DNA from 2 places in the Peribacillus sp. FSL P2-0133 genome. Region 1 is predicted to be linked to the other one. Evidence: riboswitches for the same ligand, from Rfam matches in the RefSeq annotation. Region 1 holds a riboswitch; the other holds the start of a gene.
What was found. Region 1 has a riboswitch for ZMP and ZTP ahead of MKY17_RS22575 (phosphoglycerate dehydrogenase). Riboswitches for the same ligand answer to the same signal wherever they lie in the genome.

Region 1 (7,308 bases):
GGTGCACCAAAAGCTCCTCCTATAAAGAACATGAAATTCTTTCTTTTTCTGTTAATAGGTCTAGGAATTTTGTTTCCTTTGGTTGGTTTGTCTCTTATTGTTGTTTGGCTAATTGACTGGTTAATTATCAAAAGAATATCTGCAGTAAAGAAGTTTTTGAATGCATAATTCGAAATGTAAAGGGTGGCTTTTGCCGTGAAAAAAAATATATGTATTTCTTTGATCTTCATTTTCAGCCTATTGTTAAGTGCTTGTTCACTTGAAAAGGATGTCACTAATCTATACAAAGAAGAGACACCACTTGCAGCTGAAATAATTATACCAGCATCCTTTTCAGCTAATACCCAGGAGACCATGAAGGTTGTTCTTACTCAAGGTGGTAAAAAGGTTGAAAACGCAGATTTTGTTCATTTTGAGATATGGAAACAAGATGGCTCGCTCAAATATAGTATGGAACAAGCTGAGGAAGAGGGAAACGGTACCTATACTTTAAGTAAAAACTTTGATAGTGATGGCCTATACTATATAAAAGCACATGCGAGTAACGATGGTTCAATCATTATGCCTAAAAAACAGTTTATCGTAGGAAAACTGTCTGAAAGTGAATTGAAATTCTTGCAAAAAGGGAGCCAAAAACAAGAAGAAAGTCACAAACATCATCATTAATAAATTTATTTGAAATCCGGTTTTCAATTGAAGACCGGATTTTTTATGGATCGGAGAGAATGCATTTACAGGCAGGGATGTAATACTTCACCTTTGTTTATTGGATTATTCTGTTCGTGCAGCATATACTGGATTGTTCCTTTAAACAAGGGAGCTTCCTCAGAACATAAACCACCTTTAAGGGAGGGCATAGCATTGGTAACTTCACAGGGTACTGCTTCGGTTAGCTTTCCATTCCCATCAGTATGGGGTATCCACTCTTCAATAGCTGGCAGAACGATCATTTGGGGTACACTTGCCATTAACTCTATTACGGATAATAGGGTAATTGGTACGATTAATTTTCAGGGAACACCTATTCCGATTAATGGATTTTTGAATGAAAGCACTAAACAAATCTCATTTGATTCACCTTATGCCACATTCTCTGGCAATTTAACCATGATTGATGATAACCAGATTAGGATTCGGCATTTTATTCTACAAGGACGTTTTCTTATGAAGCCTCCCTCTCTGCAAGCAGGTGAATCTGGGTCTTGGATTGCCACCACTGATATAGCTTTGAATCAATTTCCTGCTAGCGGTAGCGCCTATACCGAGCAATTACCTCCTGTTGGAGCTTTTTTAACATCGAATATCCTTCATCAGCATCAGAATTTTTTGGGAAGGACCATTTAGGGTAATCCGTTCTGTGTGGAAAGGGTGTTTAACATAAGGAATCGTCTCTGTATTTCATAGGGGCGATTCTTTTACTTTTGATACGTCATCTTTTCAAATGTTATAAATAAATTTCCCATCACATTAATACATTTTGATGTAATCCAGATGCCTACATAACTTATTTACACTGCTACATAAAAAATAAGGCATATACTATCATTTTATTAATAATATTTTAAAAGTTAGGAGGGCAAAAAAAAAAAACCCTTTCCCAAAGGAAAAAGGCCATGCAATGAAGTGAACGGAAGCAAGGAGGCACACCAGTGACTCCAATGATTCAGGTTCGCAATAAGTTGCTCCCTGGCATCTTCGCTAGTGTTCAGCTGAACGCAATGCTTCCCTTGTTGGGGGGTGCCTTCTGAATAAGGAAATGTACCATTTTACCTATCTCACTAAGTATATATATATATGAGGTAGTGATTTTGGTAGATAAATTTTGAATCCATTAATTCAAAATGAGTACAGATGGAATATAGATTGACAGCGTTTTCCCTGTACTTCATACTATTGTAGTAACGGAAGTGACAGAATATTTAGTAAATTAGGAGGATGAAACTATGAAACCAGCAGTAATGACAATGGATTTACAATTATTAGCAGATGTACTTAGGGAAAATAATTGTACAAGTTTAATAAACGCAATCGCAGAAAAGGATTTTCAAGTGGCTCAAATGCTTGATGTCTTATTATTCGAGGATAACTGGGAGGATGACCTATGACTAAGCTCAGAATCCTTTTAACCATTCCAATTTTGCTATATGGAATTTACATATTTGTTGTCATTCAAAACGATAAAAACATTCCACTTTATTTGCATCTTCTATTCGCAATCTACTTGATGTTGTTTGTACATTTTGAAGATAAAACGGATGTGAAACCATGACAGATTTTTATATCTTGGAGAAATTCGATATAACCCTTGCCAGGCTGAGTTCGTTGTAGACCCTAGGTTCTCAACACGTGAGTCAGTGTAATATGATCACCACAATAAGTGGCTTTTTTTGTTCAAAAATCATTAATAAATCCTAAAAAAAGCCCCAACTCCTTAAAGGAATTGAGGCTTTCACCATTTATCATCTCAATTAGATAATACGAGTTGTAACGATGCCTTCGATTTGTTTGATTTTTTCTTCCAAGCCAGGAATGATATCGCCGTTTACTTCACCGTCAATGTCGATGATCGTATATGCATATCCCCCACGGCTTCTGTTAACCATGTCAGCGATGTTCAGATTAAAGCCAGATATAGCCAGTGTGATTTGCCCAACCATGTTCGGAACGTTTTCGTGGAAAGTTGCCACACGACGGTTTCCTGTATAAGGAAGGGAAGTGTTTGGGAAATTCACAGAGTTCTTGATGTTCCCTGTTTCTAAAAAGGTCTTCAACTGACGAGCTGCCATGATGGCACAGTTTTCCTCTGATTCTAGTGTAGAGGCACCAAGATGCGGAATCGGAATGACATTATTCATTTTCAACACGTTTTCATTCGGGAAGTCAGTAATGAACTTGCCTACTTTTCCGCTTTCAAGTGCAGCTTGCATATCATCTTCATTCACTAGCTCGCCGCGTGAGAAATTCAAGATATGGACGCCTGGCTTCATGATGCTGAATGTTTCTTGGTTAAACATTCCTCTTGTGTCGTCAGTTAATGGAACGTGTACTGTAATATAATCAGATTCTGCAAACAATTCTTCAATCGTCATGGCGCGCTGTACATTGCGGGACAAGTTCCAAGCTGTATCAACAGAGATGAACGGGTCAAACCCAATGACATCCATGTCCAAATCCAGGGCATCATTCGCTACAAGTGCACCGATCGCACCTAAACCGATTACGCCAAGAGTTTTCCCCTTGATTTCTTTACCAACGAATTGTTTCTTTCCTGTTTCAACAAGCTTTGGAATTTGTTCTCCTTCGCCTTCAAGCGTCTTTGTCCAGGCCACACCTGCAAAAAGGTTACGAGATGAAGCCATTAATGACGTCAGCACCATTTCTTTTACAGCGTTTGCGTTAGCACCAGGTGTATTGAAAACGACAATTCCTTGCTCGGTGCATTTGTCGACCGGAATATTATTGACTCCAGCTCCTGCCCTTGCGATTGCTTTTAACTGATCGCCGAATTCCATAGTATGCATGTTAAAGCTGCGAAGAACGATCGCATCAGGGTTTTCACTGTCATTATCGACCTTAAAATCGCCTTTATTGAATACATTCAGCCCGCTTTCGGCAATATTATTTAACGCTTTGATCGTTTTGACTTTTTCTAAAAGTAATGTGCTCATTTTGTTTGCTCCTCTTTTGACTATGATAGTTTTGAAATTTCAAAATACTGACAAGATTTTTAAGCCCATGAAAATCTGCATACTTTAAACCTTCACTATCTATTAATATACAGAAAGAGGCAAGGGATAAAATCCCTTACCTCTGCCCAGGCGAACGGCTACGACACTATGTGTTCCCTCACGGTTATCCGTGTTTCGCCAGTTGCACATAGTCTTTTTCATTTATTTTATTCTATCAAACTATTCAGCAATCTTCAATATCATTTTCTTTTTTTTTGCAGAAGCCACAACTAACCAGAAATATCGACGAATTCTATTGTTTTATCTCCGAAAATTGGAATATATCGACGAATTCTACAGGTTTATCTCCGAAAATTGGAATATATCGACGAATTCTACAGGTTTATCTCCGAAATGAGAAATATCGACGAATTCTACAGGTTTATCTCCGAAAATTGGAATATATCGACGAATTCTATAGGTTTATCTCCGAAATGAGAAATATATCGACGAATTCTACAGGTTTATCTCCGAAATGAGAAATATATCGACGAATTCTACAGGTTTATCTCCGAAATGAGAAATATATCGACGAATTCTACAGGTTTATCCCCGAAATGAGAAATATATCGACGAATTCTACAGGTTTATCTCCGAAAATTGAAATATATCGACGAATTCTACAGGTTTATCTCCGAAATGAGAAATATCGACGAATTCTACAGGTTTATCTCCGAAAATTGGATTATATCGACGAATTCTATAGGTTTATCTCCGAAAAAATGGAGAGTTTCATTATTATCTAGGACGGTTCAATCTTTTTATTACAACTGTAAATAGTAAAATGACAAAAAATAGGATGAAAATAATCACGAACGGAATCGTTGTTGTAAGAAGGGTGACCCATCCGCTTGTCTCTGTGTCTGGTATAAACTCAATTTTTTCTATATCATGTTCCCTTACGGCGTTATTCATTTTGTCTAGCGAAATTTCACTATCTGGTACAGACGTGATAAAGTATTGATCCTTTTCATACCCTACCAGCTGACCTCTTATTTCATAAACACTATTTTGTGGCTCCACCTTTAAAAATGTCACTTTCCCATCTTCTAAAGTTGTAAAAAATTCATCTTCACTCAATTTCTCAGGCGGTTCTTTGTCATTGTTAAAAACCAGCACAATCCCCAAGGTAACCAAGAAGATTAATAAATAAAATACTTTACTACGGAAAATCCGCTTCATCTCATACCTTCTCCCACATAAACAAACTATAGGCAATAGTATCATATATAGTTAATTATTAACAATTAAGCTATTATGATATTAGTAAAAAGTAGGAAGTATAGCAAACCTAAAAAGGAGGAATCAATTTGCTAATAAGAGAGGCAACGGTGGCTGATGCGGAAGGGATAGCAATAGTCCATGTGGATTGCTGGAGAACCACTTATAAAGATATACTGCCGAGTGATTTTTTAGATAATCTGTCTTATGGGCAAAGGAAGGAATTATGGAAAAAGAATATATCCAATGATGAAAATTATGTTTATGTTGCTGAAAATAACGAGGGGAAAATAGTTGGATTCATAAGTGGCGGGAAAAGGGAAAAAAATAAAGATGAGGCTTCGGGTGATTTAACTGCGATATATATTCTCGAACATTTTCAAACAATGGGGCTAGGTAAGAAACTCATCAAAGAATTATTTTTTAATTTCGACGAACTGGGATTTAAGACAATTTTCGTTGAGGTGCTTGAAGATAATAAATCTCGATACTTCTATGAGGCGTTTGGTGCTGAATTGCTTAAAACCGAAAAAATCAAAATGGCTGGCGCAGATTTGAATCTATTGGTTTATGAGTGGAAAGACATTAGCCCTGTATTGTTACGAATGAGCTCCAGATAAGATCACGTACTTAACTCTTCAAAAAAAGACACAGTCCTTCGTGAAGGATTGTGTCTTGCATTTGATTTAATTTTGATTAAATCCGCTTTCGTCCATGTAAAATACTTCCCAAGAATGTCCGTCGATATCCAGAAAACTCCAACCGTACATGAAACCATGATCAATGGCTTCATTGAAAGGCTTTCCGCCAACATCCAGTGCCCTATTCACGATTTCATCGACTTCTGCCTTACTTTTAACGGACAGGGCGACGATGGCTTCCGTACTTGCTGCAGAATCAGGGATTTCTTTCTTGGTAAACGTTTTAAAGTATTCTTCCACCAATAACATGACATATATGGACTCGCTGATAACCATGCATGTTGCATTTTCATTGGTCATTTGCTCGTTAAACTCAAAACCGACCTTTGTGAAAAATTCTACTGAGGCATCCAAATCTTTAACTGGCAAGTTTACAAAAATCTTTTCTGCTTGAACTCCCATCCAATTCACCCTCGCTTGATTTATTTGTTCACACACCTACTATTCGCTGCATTTTTCGATTATCCTGCTTGCAGCATTCATTACACTCACTTTAAGCAGATACAACCTCCATAATTCACCTGCCTAAAAGTTTATCTCAAATATTAAACAGGATGATTCAATTATAAAACGTCCTGGGAGTTTACCTTAACAATTTTCAAGGAGTATTTGCCACTTCCCTTGTTTCTTCAACAGACTGCCGCCCTTTTGCAATACCAGCTGGTTTCAAAACTAAAACACACCTTGTCTTTTTTGAAATAAAAACTATCTAGATCCATGTTTTACTAAAATTAAATAATTTCAAGGAGGTAAGCATATGAAAAATAGTATCAAAACATAAAGTGTCCGGAACATTTCTCTTTACTGGTTTTGGTTTTGATTTCAGTTATTTTACCGGGATTCAGCCCAATCATTTCGTCCTCCGATAGCTAACCAACCGCTCGAAGCATCGCCTATTATGAAAGTAAGAGCAATCCTCGTTTTGCAAATGCAGCACAGTTCAAAAACAGATGGGAAACGACAATTACCGTATGGGATAGGTGGTTCATTGATGGTTACTATTCAAACATATATATCAAAAAGCAGTTATGATGCCCTTGTTAATAAACATTTATTAGCTAACGGAGATTTTATCCCAATCCATCACTCAAGTGCTAAACAACTGGGAAATCAGCAGTTATTTACTTCAAAAGGAACTTCCTTATACGGCACGGTCATTATATCTTATCAAGGTCAATTTCTCTCGAGCTTTTATGATTGGGATGATGTTGATGGTATTTGGCTTTCCATTTTACAGGCAATGTATGATTGTTTAAATACCGGTATTGGCAACTTTGGCTTTTCTGAACGCTCTATGGATTGGCAAATGAAAAGGCTAATGGAACAAAATCCTGCCATATCATTTACATGGTACCATGGTTTCGCTAGCAAGGAATGGAATGATATTCCTAAGAAATCCACACTAAGATTCCCTGAAAATTTATTATTGAATAGTTTAATAGAAAAGGGAACTAAGTACTTAAAATTTAGAAATGCTCTTTATGATAACGGTCCAAGCCAAAATATTAACCAGTTAATTAACGATCTTAAATCTTTTAGTAGTGATTTAGGGCATGTGCACTTGGAATAGTTCACCTGTGCTAAGTGAAGCTGAAGTAAAAACAGTCCTTGCCAGCATTCGCCAGCAAGGACTGTTTTTCATGTTTAGAAGACTCTAT
Region 2 (7,308 bases), 1.2 Mb from region 1:
TTTCTTCATGTTCAAGAATATGACAGTGGAACATATAGACACCTTTATTATTGAATTTCACTACCAATTTTACTGTTTGTCCAGCTTCAACTCCAATGGAATCCTTCCATCCTTGTTGACTTATTGGTGGTTCTTTTCCATCGATTGAAACAATTTTGAATTGTGTACCATGAATATGGAATGGATGAGTCATACCACCCATCTTATCAGGCTTGTTATATATTTCCCAAATTTCTGTTTCACCTTGTTTTTGCGTGAAATCAATACGGCTCATATCAAATTGTTTTCCATTAATATATACCATTTTTCCCATACCGAATAGCTCCAGTTTTTTCGTAACAGGTAGATTTTTTTCCTCTTCTGTAACAACATAATCATTTAATGTTTCCGGAATCTCAATTGAGTTTGTTTTTTGTCCTTCAATTTTGAATGGTAATAAAATTGTATCCTCTTCATTTACAAGAGCAATGTCACTTTCTGCATTATATTTTGAAAAATCTACAATAATTTCTGCTCTTTCACCTGGAGTTAATGTAATTTCATTCATCTCATTTGGTTCATTCACCAAACCACCATCCGTTGCAATTTGTTGGAATGAATCTCCTGTATTTAATTTAAAAGTATAGTTAAGCGCATTTGAGCCGTTCAATAAACGTAAACGAACTTTTTCTTTCCCAACGGTAAGTTTTGGATTCAACGTACCATTAATTAATAATGTATCTCCAATTGTACCATCTTTATTAAGAACAGCTTGGTAATCTAATTGTTTTTCCTCAGTAAATTGTCTATCTTGGAATACTACTGGAAAATCGTTTACCCCATATTCATCGGGTAACCTAAGTTTTTTAGAATTTTCATCTTCTATATAAATGAAACCTGCTAAACCTTTATATACTTGTTCTGCAGTGGCACCTACTGGATGTGGATGGAACCATAATGTCGCAGCACCTTGATTTACTGTAAATTCAACATCTTTAGCTTTACCAGGTTGTATTACTTGATGTGGTCCACCATCGCCTTCTCCAGGTATCTCGACTCCATGCCAGTGAAACGTTGTTGGTTCCGACATCTCATTCCCTGTTCTAAATGTTACTTTTTCACCTTTATTTATACGAATAACCGGTCCTAAGAATGAACCATTATATCCTAATGTTTCTGTTTGAACTCCTTTAAATATTTCAGTTGTTCCTTGTTGAGCAGTAATATCAACAATTCCATCCTTTGGTTCAACTAATGGCGGAAGTGCAAGTTCATTTTCTCCAGTAGAGTTATTTAATGCTAATTGATTTGTATGGCTTGCATCGCCATTTTCCATATCCATACCTTCCATATTAGCCATATCTTCTTCAGTCATGTTGGAATGATCCATGCCTTCCATATCGGCCATTTCTTCTTCGGTCATGTTGGAATTGTCCATTGCATTTCCATCAGAATCTGAACCACTTGCACTACAGCCGCCAATGATGGCTGCACTTATTAATAATGTAAAAGTCCATAATTTCGATTTCATCTTACTTCCTCCCTCTGTTTATTACAAAAAAACTGTAACAAAAAAATATGCAAAAATTATGGAATTAATAAAATAAATTATAAATTTGGAGAATTGTTGATGAAAAATCCGTAGAATTCAAAAAGTATTCTGAAAATATCCCTAATCAAATACATTCCGTTACTACACAAACCCCGAGTATAAGTGAGTGTGAGGGGAAGTAGGAGAGAGTGAGTTAAGAGTAAGAGATGAAATGAGAAAAATGTCATTAGGACTAATCTTTGTTTATTTATACTTCTATGTATTTCTATCTACATAAAAAGACAGACTTACTTTATCGTAAGCTGTCTTTTTATTTAAAACGATTTTTTATTGTTCATGTTTCCAACTTGTAGATTGTCCTGAAGAAGGGCAACTAGGAAATTTTTGTCCTGCTGTTAATTCAACATGATCACCATCCGCGTCAATATAGTGACCTGTTTCCATAACTGATTCACCTGTTTTGTGAGAGTGTTGATGTTGTGTCATTAATATTTTCCTCCTATTAATGTGATAATGAAATTTCAACAAAATGAAATATCACCAATAGTTAGATTACCCTCAGAGCAGGTCATTATTCGAAGAATATTACAAAGGAACTGAAAAAGTTCCCAATAAACTTCGTTGATTGGTATTTTTAGAACACCTTTTGAATTTTAGGGAGTTATCACCAATACTTCACAAATTTATAGAATCAATTTACTTTCATTGGTAGTAATCCTGTGGACTAGAACAGCTACCCTGTCCTCCTCTACTTATTAACCAGTACCCCTAGTCCTCCATGTAGTGTCATAGCTTCGCTTGTTATACGAGATCTGCGTCCCAACCAGCCTCAAACATGTTTCTACAAGTAGGGGGCGAACAGTTTAGTTCACGGGATCAAGTCCCACGCACCCGTACGTCCTACCCTGGCTACTGATATAATAGTTTCTATTAAAAAAGGTCAACAAGTAAAAACTGGCTAACCTTATAATACGAACGCACCCGTTAGTTTAAGTGCAATATTTCACAAAAAGAGCCTGTTGTTCACATACAATAAAGTTGTTTAATCTTAATACTCTAAACACACATAACACCGTTCTTAAATGGAACGGTGTTCAAAAAATAGTTGTTTAACTTTCTTCTTCCTATATTCCTTTTTCTTCTTACAATATCCTTATTAAGTACTTATCATATTAAGGGGTATTATAACCTGCTGAAGCAGAGTATTCTTATTAAACTAACAACCCAGTAAAAGCACTATTTTCGATTCTTTACCACTATTTTAAATAATTTTATAATATTCCATGATGAATCCACCTATAAAAAATTTTTTATAAACTAAAGAAAACATGGTAATAAAGTAACCATGTTTTCTTTTTACTCATATTGCGGTGTCTACTATAAAAGTTATTTATTGATAAATTCTTTGTTAATTTTTTCAGCCTCAGCCATGTATTCTGTTTTAATCCCGCTCTTGACTCCCCACCAATAGAAACCAAGTGCTAAAAATGCGATGACCACCATATCCCAACCAAATGTAAGAATATTTTTTCCGCCGAACTTCTCACTTCCAATATAAGAAATGAAAATCATACAACCTAAGTAAAGAAGCATCCAAACACCTGATAAAAATTGTTTTTTGAATCCATTCCACTTATTTTTAGCTTGATAATAAAAGTAAATAGGTAGTCCAATGGCAATGATGAAAACGACTTCTCCTGTTAATGGCCAACGCGCCCAGTATAAAGTAAGCGATGCGAAAACAAATCCACAAGGTGCAATAATAGAAGCGCCTTTTAAGTGAAATGGACGATTAAAATGAGAAGCTGTACGTCTTAATGTTGTCAATGCAACTGGCCCCATGATGTACGAGATAAGTGTAGCAACTGAAATCACTTCAGCAAGTACGCCCCATCCGCGGAATAAAAATAAAAAGATAAAACATACGCCTAAGTTTAATAACATCGCTGGACGAGGAACACCATAAAGTGGATGTAATGTACCAAAGATATTCGGTAAGTACCCATTTTTCTGCATTCCATAAAGCATACGCGAAGTTGTAGCTGTGTAAGTAGCTCCTGTACCAGACGGTGATACAAACGCATCTACATACAATACAATCGCTAACCAGTTTAGACTAAGAGCAATTGCCAAATCAGCAAAAGGTGAATTGAAATTCAGATGACTCCATCCGTTCACGATCATAGACGGATCAACTGCACCGATAAACACAACTTGTAAAATAACGTATATAAAACCTGCAATTAGAATAGACCCAATAACAGCAATAGGTATAGACTTATTCGGCGACTTCGCTTCTCCTGCCATATTTACGGGACTTTGAAATCCATTAAACGCAAACACGATACCAGAAGTAGCTACTGCTGTTAAAACGCTTGCCCAACCATATGGTGCGATACCTTGAGAACTTGTAAAGTTTTCACCATGAAATCCAGCAAAAAATAAGGATCCTGCCATTACACCTGGAACAATTAATTTAAAAATAGTAATAAATGAATTTGCCTTAGCAAAAAGGTTAACTGTCCAATAGTTGACGAAGAAATAGAACAATAATAGTAAAGAAGCTATGAATAATCCTTTAGTCGTTAAGATATTGTTATCAACTAAAGAATGAGACCATCTGGCCCATTCCCAAGGCCACGTACTCATATATTGTACCGAAGCAATGGCCTCAACGGTAATAGTCGAAGCGATAGATATCCAGTTCGCCCACGCAGCTATAAATCCAATAAAAGAGCCATGCGAATATTGAGGATACTTAACCATTCCTCCAGCTTCAGGAAACATTGCCCCAAGCTCTGCGTAAGATAATGCAATAAATAAAATTACAACCATACCGATAATCCAAGAAAAAATAGCTGCTGGTCCTGCAATCTGTGCAGCTTTCCACGCTCCGAACAACCAACCAGAGCCAATAATAGAACCAATACCTGTCATAATTAAAGCAAAAGTCCCCATTTTTCTATGCATATTACTCATCTCTACCTACACCTCTTCCTAGGAAAATAAAAAACACTTGATCTATAAATCAAGTGTTTGCCCAGGCGCGCGGCTTATACTCTATATGCTCCCCCATGGTACTCCATGTTGCGCCAGTTACATATAGGAAAATAGTTTTTTTTTTAGTATATAGGATTATTTTAAATTTCACAATACTTTAAAAATATTTATATTTTATTAATATTCCCATTGATTTTTCGTAATTCCCTATCAATATTCTTTTTAATTTGAAAAAATTAGGTGAATTAAAGTTCAAAAACAAACATTCGATTTCCAGAACACATGCTACATCAATATAATCTTTTTCTCTTTAAAATTATACTTAAAAATCTTTAAGAGCTTATATGCACAAAATAAACCGTTCATATTTTACAAATTATATCCCAACAACATTTACATAGGAGTAATGAACCAGATAGTTAAAATCTCCAACAGAGGAAATACCTGGAATAATCCATACCTTTATTGAGCATTTTTCTACAATAACTGTTCTTTTCTTCCTCAAAAAAAGCCATGCACAAGTTGGGGAAAATATCTGAGGGATGAAGATCTCTCTTTATCTCACTTTGGTTTGTCCAAAATTTATGCACAACTTTAATTAGTGTCTATTATATTTAACTAATGTGAAACACACTCGGCATAGCTAGAGTGATGAACGTAGATTAAATTTCCTTAAACTAGATGATGTCCCTAAATCCTTATAATAAAATAAATCGTATCACTCATCTTTTTATTGAAATGGCACGAGGCTTCTTAACTGGAAATATCATCCTCGGATTTAACATCCAATGGTGTTCGTTTATCATTTTCAGCATGTAATAACTTGCTGCGACCAAGGCTAGGAAACGACCCCGAACCCGAATGAAGATCTACAATAGTCTTCTTGAATTCATTATTATATTTTACCTGTATTCTTACCTTCCAAGACGGACACATCCTCTCAAAAATCATTGTAAGGACTTAACTAAAATGTGTCCATGAAAAACTATGCTAACTCCAGATAGTGTACGAGTACACCATGCTTCTTAAACTACCCTGCCCCTTTAGTTCCGTAAAGAAAAAGCTGCCTTAAAGACAGCTCTGATCTTCAGCTAACGCACCCGTTAGTTCATTAAGAAAAGCGAAAATTCTTCAAGAATCGCGCCCGATTGCAGAGGATTAAAAAGAATAGAGTTCTAATATTTTTTCTAAGGGTAATTTATTCGGATTACACATGTCAACAAAATAGGGTAACTGCCATTTTTGAGTTTTCATCGCTTGATTACTACTCGGACTATCCCAGCTAGGATAAACTCTTATTGCCATTTTGCCCTTTGTTGAAGTAGACCTAAGAATGTTCTGTTTTAAAAGAATTTCTTTTGGGAAAATAAATTGACCAAACTCATTTTCATTTTTAAAGGTAGTTATAACTAATAAATCAGGGGCTTCCTCATATAAGTAGGGTTGATTTTTATTATTTTCGTCTTTTTCCCAAAATGCAACAAACTGCCCTACTTTGGTAGGGGTTATATTCGCAATTCTGAATCGAACTGTCTTAGAAGATAATTGAAATGTACCAGCACCATACTTAGAATTTTGCTTCTCTTCTTGAACTGACTTTACAGTTAAGTGATTCGACTCATAAATCATTTTATTTACATAAGTTAATGCTGTAAAAAAATTATTCATTTCTTCACTCCTAAATTTCAAACAAAATGGCCCAATTGTTGAATAAAGATCAAACAGTACTCTTCAACTATCCTGCCCCGTTAGTTCCATAAGACAAAGATGTGCCAAAGCAACTTCTTTATTGCTCCTGTTAGGTTAAGAACTACGCTTTTTTATTTTTAATCTCTTCCAACAGAGAGATAACCTTTTCATTCTGTTTAATTATTGTTTGATTTTGATTTCTCATTTTTGTGAAATCAAATAAAAATATTAATAAGATTGCTAATATAAGGAAAGCCATAATTCACCTCTACACTCTACTTTTCTCTAAATTATACCAGTTCTTATGCAACTATCCTGCCCCGTTAGTTAATTAAGGACAGTTTTTCACTCGAGAACGAATGTATGATAATATAAAGAATCGCATATTAAAAAGGCCAACAATTTGGGGCCTTTTTAATATGGCTATGGACCTCGGTGAGATCATGTACCTCCTCATTACAGGTACAGCTGATGGTATAATATGGTGATGGATCTAAAGGAGCCGTTAAAGCTTTTCAAAAGAGAAGAGGATTAACGGTTGATGGACAAGTTGGTAAAAAGACTTATCATTATCTATCGTTTGCAGCATATTAAATTAAAAGGTAAGCTAGGAAAAATCCTAGCTTACTTTTTTGTATGATCAATTATATTTGCCTCTTTAGGCGCTTTGATTTTAAACAGGTCCAAATTAGTTTTCTTATCTATTGTTTTAAGTGAAATTAGTTTACCTTCTTCATAAGTTTTACCCTTAATAATCTGTACCTCTCTTACTAAAACATCAATAGTTTTATCAAACCAAAGCTCAAGTGTTTCTTCATTTGATATTGTTATTTTGTAGACTTCTGCATCTCTACCTAATATTTTTTTCGTCCCTAACGACTGAATTTTTTCTTTTTCAAATTCAGAAAATATCTTTGATTCAATAGGTGGTCCAGGATTATCATTTGCTTCAATTAAAAATTTATTATCTTTTTTTGTGTAAGTAGCGATAGTTTTACCATCCGATACTGAAAAATCCCCGTTTTCATTTTCAGTTCATTCTTGACTACCAGAAATATATGTTGTGATTAATTCTCCATTGCTGTTTT

Region 2: another riboswitch for ZMP and ZTP. It lies ahead of MKY17_RS16735 (APC family permease); the one in region 1 lies ahead of MKY17_RS22575 (phosphoglycerate dehydrogenase).

What each region holds. Positions count from the first base shown of each region.
Region 1 is NZ_CP150254.1:4,697,088-4,704,395, forward strand. It holds gene MKY17_RS22550 (PepSY domain-containing protein) at 1-168, shown strand, start outside; gene MKY17_RS22555 (FixH family protein) at 196-666, shown strand; gene MKY17_RS22560 (hypothetical protein) at 862-1,344, shown strand; gene MKY17_RS22565 (hypothetical protein) at 1,944-2,105, shown strand; gene MKY17_RS22570 (hypothetical protein) at 2,102-2,269, shown strand; gene MKY17_RS22575 (phosphoglycerate dehydrogenase) at 2,469-3,668, opposite strand; ZMP/ZTP riboswitch at 3,806-3,884, opposite strand; gene MKY17_RS22580 (ATP-dependent metallopeptidase FtsH/Yme1/Tma family protein) at 4,467-4,910, opposite strand; gene MKY17_RS22585 (GNAT family N-acetyltransferase) at 5,039-5,569, shown strand; gene MKY17_RS22590 (VOC family protein) at 5,636-6,052, opposite strand; gene MKY17_RS22595 (hypothetical protein) at 6,642-7,220, shown strand.
Region 2 is NZ_CP150254.1:3,492,411-3,499,718, forward strand. It holds gene MKY17_RS16725 (multicopper oxidase domain-containing protein) at 1-1,510, opposite strand, end outside; gene MKY17_RS16730 (hypothetical protein) at 1,859-2,017, opposite strand; gene MKY17_RS16735 (APC family permease) at 2,918-4,510, opposite strand; ZMP/ZTP riboswitch at 4,563-4,641, opposite strand; gene MKY17_RS16740 (MepB family protein) at 5,690-6,199, opposite strand; gene MKY17_RS16745 (hypothetical protein) at 7,256-7,308, opposite strand, start outside.